Regions from separate parts of the Mesorhizobium sp. M0051 genome, predicted to be linked through region 2. Evidence: predicted binding sites of a transcription regulator. Region 2 holds the regulator's gene; the other holds the start of a gene.
The links. The regulator PhoB, encoded in region 2, activates phosphate uptake and scavenging genes when phosphate is short. The targets are predictions, from matches to a motif close to TGTCATNNANCTGTCAT.

Region 1: NKJ90_RS20410 (DUF1045 domain-containing protein) is a predicted target of PhoB. The motif match lies at 1,385-1,401, and genes of this name have one in related genera.

What each region holds. Positions count from the first base shown of each region.
Region 1 is NZ_JAMYUT010000020.1:8,752-12,165, reverse strand. It holds gene NKJ90_RS20415 (alpha-D-ribose 1-methylphosphonate 5-triphosphate diphosphatase) at 1-590, opposite strand, end outside; gene NKJ90_RS20410 (DUF1045 domain-containing protein) at 638-1,345, opposite strand; gene iolB (5-deoxy-glucuronate isomerase) at 1,498-2,310, opposite strand; gene NKJ90_RS20400 (hypothetical protein) at 2,588-2,800, opposite strand; gene iolE (myo-inosose-2 dehydratase) at 2,859-3,414, opposite strand, start outside.
Region 2 is NZ_JAMYUT010000017.1:69,727-73,140, reverse strand. It holds gene eglC (endo-1,3-1,4-beta-glycanase EglC) at 1-915, opposite strand, end outside; gene phoB (phosphate regulon transcriptional regulator PhoB) at 1,451-2,140, opposite strand; gene phoU (phosphate signaling complex protein PhoU) at 2,160-2,867, opposite strand; gene pstB (phosphate ABC transporter ATP-binding protein PstB) at 2,893-3,414, opposite strand, start outside.

The DNA.
Region 1 (3,414 bases), on a different contig from region 2:
TCGGTCAGCTTGAGCTTGCGCTGGTAATAATAGGCATAGGTCTCGAGATTGACGAACTGGCGCTGGCCAGGCGCATGGTCCATCAGTGATGCCAGCTTCACCCGTTCGTCGCCGTCGAAATTGGCAAACGCCTTGAGGCAGTCCGGCGCCGAAACCTCGCAGCGCAGATGGATGAAGTGGTCGGCCCGCAGACGATCCTGCTGTACGCTGTCCTCGATCGCATCGGCCAGCTTGCGGATGTCGGCGGATGTCAGGTCGGCGTCCTCGTCCATGCCGACACGCAAGGCGTCGAGCACGGTGGTGATGCCCGCGGTCGCCACTTGCGCGTCATGGGCGAGCACGGCGGCGATCGGATTCCAGCGCACCTTGGGCCGCGGCGCGTAATGGCCTTCGAGGTGGTCCGTATGGAGCTCGACCAGCCCGGGAATGATGTAGTCGCCGCCCATATCCTCGCCGGCCATGCTCCCATTAGTCTGGCTGGCGCCGGCGTCGATACCGGCGATAAAGCCGTCGCGCAGCACCAGCGAACCCTCGACGATCTCGTCGGCAAGCACGATGCGGGCGTTGTGGAGAACAGTCTCGGCGGTCATTTCAGGCAGCCCTTGGTTATTCCGGCTGGGGTTATTCCGGCTGGGTGTCAGGCAGTTTTTCTGGCCGGGCGGCGCCCGAGCGCATGATGCGAAAGCACCATGAACGGTGCGCCCGGTTCGGTTTCGACGAACAACGTCAGCGCATCCACCAGCAGCGGCTGTTGCAGCACCTGCGCAAACAGACTGTCGATTGCTGCGCGCAAACGAGGGCTTTCCTGTGGCCCCGCTCGGCCGGACAGCGTCATGTGGAAGCGAAAGGTCTCGAATACATAGGGGTAGCCCCATTGGCAGAGATTGCGGAACTCGGCCGGCTTCAGCGAATCCGGGCTGCGCCGCTCGATTTCCGCCTCGGTCAACGGCGCACGAAACCGGTCGAAGCCGAGCACCACATCATCGGCGAAGCGGTTGAGCGCCGGCAGCGGGCCTTCCGGCACCAGTGCGAAGAAGCCATCGATCTGGCTGACGATGAGACGCGGGATGCTCACCGCCGGCGTCGCCTCGGCAAAATGGTCGAGTGCGGCGCGCAGCGAGGCGTCGGTTTCGCTGGCGGCCAGGCGGAAAGGGGCTTTCAGCGTCGCGTGAAAACCATAGCGGCGCGCCGAAGCTGTGTGGAAAGCAACCTCCGCCGCCGACAGGTCGGCCACCGCCTTTGCCGGCGTTGTCGCGCCGCCAAATGGGTCGCGGCCAAGCCAGTTGGCGGCGATCCGCGCCAGTGGCTCGTCCTGCCGGGGGGTGAAATAGAGGGCGTAGCGCATGAGGAAGTCCTCGTCAGTCCCTTGCCATAGGTGATTTCCATGACGGATTGACGAAGCTTTGACGGGTTTTCGAAGGCAAATCGAGCCTTCCGGTCTTTAGCCGACGTTTTTTCCGGGTTGGACCAACAGCTTTACCCGGAAGAGACGATCGATCAGGCCTTCATCAGCCATTCGTGCTCAGGCGCATTGTGGAATTTCCACGTCCGCTTCGGTCCGGCCATCACGTTAAGATAATAGAGGTCGTAGCCGTGGCAGGCAGCGCAGGGATGATAGCCCTTGGGAACCATCACGACATCGCCGTCCTCGATCGCCATCGCTTCGTCGAGCGCGCGATGGCCATTCTTGTCGGCGTCGGTGTAGACGCGCTGAAAGGCAAAGCCCTGCGGCGGGTTGAGACGGTGATAGTAGGTTTCCTCGAGATAGGATTCCTCAGGCAGATTGTCCTGGTCATGCTTGTGCGGCGGATAGCTCGACGTATGGCCGCCGGGTGTGATGACCTCGACCACCAGCAGCGAATCGGCCGGCTTGCCCTCCGGCAATATGTTGGTGACGTAGCGCGTGTTGGTGCCCTTGCCGCGCACCTCCTGGCCGAGATCGTTCGGCGCGATGACGCGAACCGGCAGGCCGCCGCCAAGGCCCGGCGCCGAGCAGACGGCGAGTTCCAGCTCGGTGTCCGCCGTCACCGACCAGTCGGATCCCTCAGGCACATAGACCGACCACGGCTTGCCCTCGAAGGGCGACATGCGCTCGCCGAGCAGGCCGAGCTCCTTGTCGCCGGCGGAAGCCGTGCCCTTGCCGGTGACGAACACCAGGCAGACTTCGCGATCATCGGTTTTTCCGGAAGCGCTCTCGCCGGGCTTCAGCCGATGCAGGTCGAAACCGACATAGGTCCAGCTGGCGTTCTCCGGCGTCACATGGGCAACGCGGCCATGGCCCTTATTGGCTTTGACGAGCAGCTTCGACATTGTGTCTCTCCTATCGCAAATCTTCGAGAATTGGCCGAAGTCTCCCAACTTCGTCATCCTAGGGCGTAGCAGGAGCGAAGCTCCGTCGCGGAGACCCTAGGATCCATGCCGTAACCTCAGTCCAAGAGCGCAGCGGAACGGAATTCTGCACCGCGGCGGCTGTTTTGATGTCGCGGCATGGATCCCGGGGTCTGCGCTGCGTCGCTTCGCTCCTTACTCCGCCCCAGGATGACGAAGCGAGAAGCGCCGCAAGCTAATCGCCAACGCATGCGATCAGTCACTCCTTCGGTTCGGCCTCGGCCTTGCCCTCGTCGGCCGGCTTATAGAGGTAAAAAAACTGCCAGACGGCGTAGCCGGCGAAACCAAGCGCGATGACGCCCCAGAACGGCGTGCCGGTGGCGAACTCGATGATCGACCAGATGACGCAGACCGCGACGACGGCGACACGCCGCCACAAAGGCCGGAAGAAGGGGTGTTCGTAATCTTTCATCGGGCCAATCTACAGCAATCGGCTTCGCCGGGAACCCATCGCATCAGGCCTCCCTTGATCAGAAATTTGGAAAGCCTTGCGTTTCGACCGTGTAGCCGGCGGCGGTCATGACGCGCATCAATTCCTTGTAGCCGACCTGCGCCATCCTGAGCGGCGGGTTCTTCTTCGGATCCTGCTCGGCCTCGACCACGAACCAGCCCTCATAGCCATGGTCGGCAAAGCGCTGCACGATGGCGCCGAAATCCAGCGAGCCGTCGCCCGGTACCGTGAAGGCACCCAGCGCCACCGCGTCGAGGAAGGACTGTTTCGTGCGGTCGAGTTTCTCGATCACGCCCATGCGCACGTCCTTCACATGAACATGGCTGATGCGCTTATGATGGTTGTCGATGGCGCGCAGCACGTCGCCGCCGGCGAATGCCAGATGGCCTGCATCGAGCAGCAATGGAATGCCTTCGCCCGAATAGCGCATGAAGGCATCGAGCTCCGGCTCGGTCTCGACCACCGCCGCCATGTGGTGGTGGTAGGACAGCGGCATGCCTTGCTCGCCGCACCATTCGCCGAATTCGGTGAGGCGCTTCGCATAGGCCTTCATCTCGTCGTCCGACAGCTTCGGC
Region 2 (3,414 bases):
CCCCGATGTGTATTCGTAGTTGTTGATCAGAGGCTTGATGTCCTCCGGCGCCTGCGCGGCGGTGATGGTGAGGACGCCGTTTTCAACGCTGAACGGGTGGACGGAACTCGTCGGCCCGTAATTGGCGTCGATATACCATTGCAACTCGCCATTGCTGCTCAATGTGCTGCCGTTCGGCGCGCCCCACGAGAAATTGGAATTCCACGTGCCGTCCTGCCCGTCCCGAAGGCTCAGCGTGTTGAATTCGTCGGAGAAGGACAGCGTCATTCCGGACTTGTCTATCGGCAGTTCGAACTGGGTGGGCTGCAACTTGTCGATGGTCGTATTCTTGAACACCAGGATCTCGTCAGATCCGAGGTTCAGCATCACGTTCGATTCCACCTGAACCATCTGCGAACGGACGGCGTCGAACGAAGTGAAGTCATAGCCGTTAAGGCGCACCACATCGGTCGCACCGAAATCGAAGATAAGATCGCTCCCATTTCCTTTGGAGATGGCGAAAGTGTCGGCGCCGTCACCGCCGATCAGGACATCATTTCCCTTGCCGCCATCCAGCGTCTGATGACCCGACCCGCCCTTGATGATGTTGTCCAACGCATTTCCGAACGCATATCGATTGGCGCCGGTAACGACCAGGTTCTCGAAATTGTCGGGGAGCTTGTAGCTCATCCAGGTGTCGATCGTGTCGATCCCGGCCCCGGGATCTTCGACCGCCTTATTGTTGGTGGAATAGAGGTGATAGTAGTCATCGCCGGCGCCACCGTACATCGTGACATAGACGCCGGTGTCTCCCCAGAAGGAGTCGTTGCCTGAAGTGCCATGCAGTTCGGCCCCGGCTCCGGTTGCCGAGAACCAATGACTGGACGCGCCGGTGTAGGGAAGAGGAATACCTTTGGCGTTTAAGACCGTGCTCATCAGAAATCCTTCCTCTTTAGTGTCCGACCTGGTCAAATCATTCGGCGCAGCGTCCGGCGACCGCTTTCAAAGCAACGTTGCAACGAACGAGATCGTTCCCGCGGAATCATCATCAGATCCAAGATCGTATTGACTATTCGGAGCACATACAATCAATAAAGAAGAGGGAAACTCGCTCTTAGTCGGATGCAATTTTTAATAAAATTGCGAATTTATGCGAAACCACATCCTCTAGCGGGCACATAGCCATATTAGTTCAAATTGTTTCTTGAGGCGCGCGACTTTGATCGGAGGTCTGCGGGCAAGATAGCAATGTGACCAACTAAAGTGTCACGGGCCGTGCTTCCTGCGGCCAGCCTGGCAGAAAAGCGAATTGGGAGATCGGAAGGCAATCGCCAGCCAGTCAAGGTACGCGCGAGCCCGCGACCGCGAAGGGCAGTTTAGACTTCGATGCCGCCTGCTTGAATGTCTGCCATCGCGTGGCCATTGGCGACGACCTGCTGATCGAATTTGAACCTTGGTTCCGATCTATCGGCTAGTCTTCCCTGATCGCGTAGCCTGCGCCCCGAATGGTGCGGATGACGTCGGGCATGCGGCCGTTGTTGACGGCTTTGCGCAGCCGCCCGACATGCACGTCTACCGTGCGTTCGTCGATGTAGATCGTTTCGCCCCAGACGTTGTCGAGCAGCTGGCTGCGCGAGAACACGCGGCCGGGATGGCGCATCATGAATTCGAGCAGGCGGAATTCGGTCGGCCCGAGCCGGATCTCGCTCTTCTTGCGATAGACCCGGTGCGATTCTCGATCGAGCACGATGTCGCCGACCTTCAGCACGCTGGACAGCAGTTCCGGCTTGGCACGGCGCAGCAGCGCCTTGACCCTGGCCATGAACTCCGGTGTCGAAAACGGCTTTACCAGATAATCGTCGGCGCCGGTCGAGAGGCCCCGCACGCGATCGCTCTCCTCGCCGCGCGCGGTCAGCATGATGATCGGCAGCCGCTCGGTCTCGGGACGCATTCGCAGGCGCCGGCAGAGTTCGATGCCGGAGACCGCCGGTACCATCCAGTCGAGCACCAGAAGGTCAGGCACGTTCTCCTGCAGCCGGATCTCGGCCTCGTCGCCGCGCGTCACGACCTCGACCTGATAGCCCTCGGACTCCAGATTGTAACGGAGCAGCACGCCTAGCGGCTCCTCGTCCTCCACCACCATGATGCGTGGCGCGATCATCGGCTGGTTACCCCTGTCGTCATGCCGCGGGCGCGGACATTGTCGTCTCGTCCTGTTTCGGACGATTGGCCGGCAGCTGCGTGCCGGTCAAAACATAATAGGCATTTTCCGCGATGTTGGTGACATGGTCGCCGATGCGCTCGAGGTTCTTGGCGCAGAACAAAAGATGCGTGCACGCGGTGATGTTGCGCGGGTCTTCCATCATATAGGTGAGAAGCTCGCGGAACACGGAGGTGTATTTGACGTCGATGCGTTCGTCGTCGGCACGCAGTTTCGCCAGCGCGGCGGCGTCACGCGCCGCATATTCCTCGATGACGCCCTGCACCTGGATCAGCACCAGTTGTGCCATTCCATCGATCGAGTGCGAAAGGTCGCGCGGCGTGACGCTGAGGCCGACAGTGCCGACACGCTTGGCGATGTTCTTGGCAAGGTCGCCGATGCGTTCGAGATCGCCGGCCATGCGGATAGAACCGACGACATGGCGCAGATCATCGGCCATCGGCTGCCGCTTGGCGATCAGCGTGATTGCGCGGTCGTCGAGCTCGCGCTGGCGCGCGTCCATGATCGCATCATCGGAGACGACGCGCTGTGCCAAGGCGTTGTCGGAATTCAAGAGCGCCTTGGTCGCACCGCCGACCATCGAGCTGGCGAGATCGCCCATGTCGCTGATGAGCTTGCTGATCTGACCGAGATCCTCGTCGAAAGAAGCGACTGTATGTTCGCTCATGATCCTGTTCCTCGTATGCCTGAGCTCAGCCGAAGCGGCCGGTGATGTAGTCCTGCGTGCGCTTCTCGCGGGGCGACGTGAATATCCTCTCCGTGCGGTCGAACTCGACCAGCTCGCCCAGATACATGAAGGCCGTCTGCTTCGATACGCGCGCCGCCTGCTGCATGTTGTGGGTGACGATGACGATCGTGTAATCGGCTTGCAACTCGTCGATGAGCTCCTCGATCTTGGCGGTCGACAGCGGGTCGAGCGCCGAAGCGGGCTCGTCGAGCAGGATGACTTCCGGCTTCACCGCTACGGTGCGGGCGATGCAGAGCCGCTGCTGCTGACCGCCGGAGAGGCTGAGGCCGCTGGCGTCAAGCTTGTCCTTGACCTCGGTCCAGAGTGCCGCGCGCTTCAGCGCCTGCTCGACGCGGCCGTCCATCTCCGACTTGTTCAGCTTCTCGTAGAGCCTGATGCCGAACGCGATGTTTTCATAGATCGACATCGGAAATGGCGTCGGCTTCTGGAACACCATGCCGATCTTGGTGCGCAGCAGGTTGAGGTC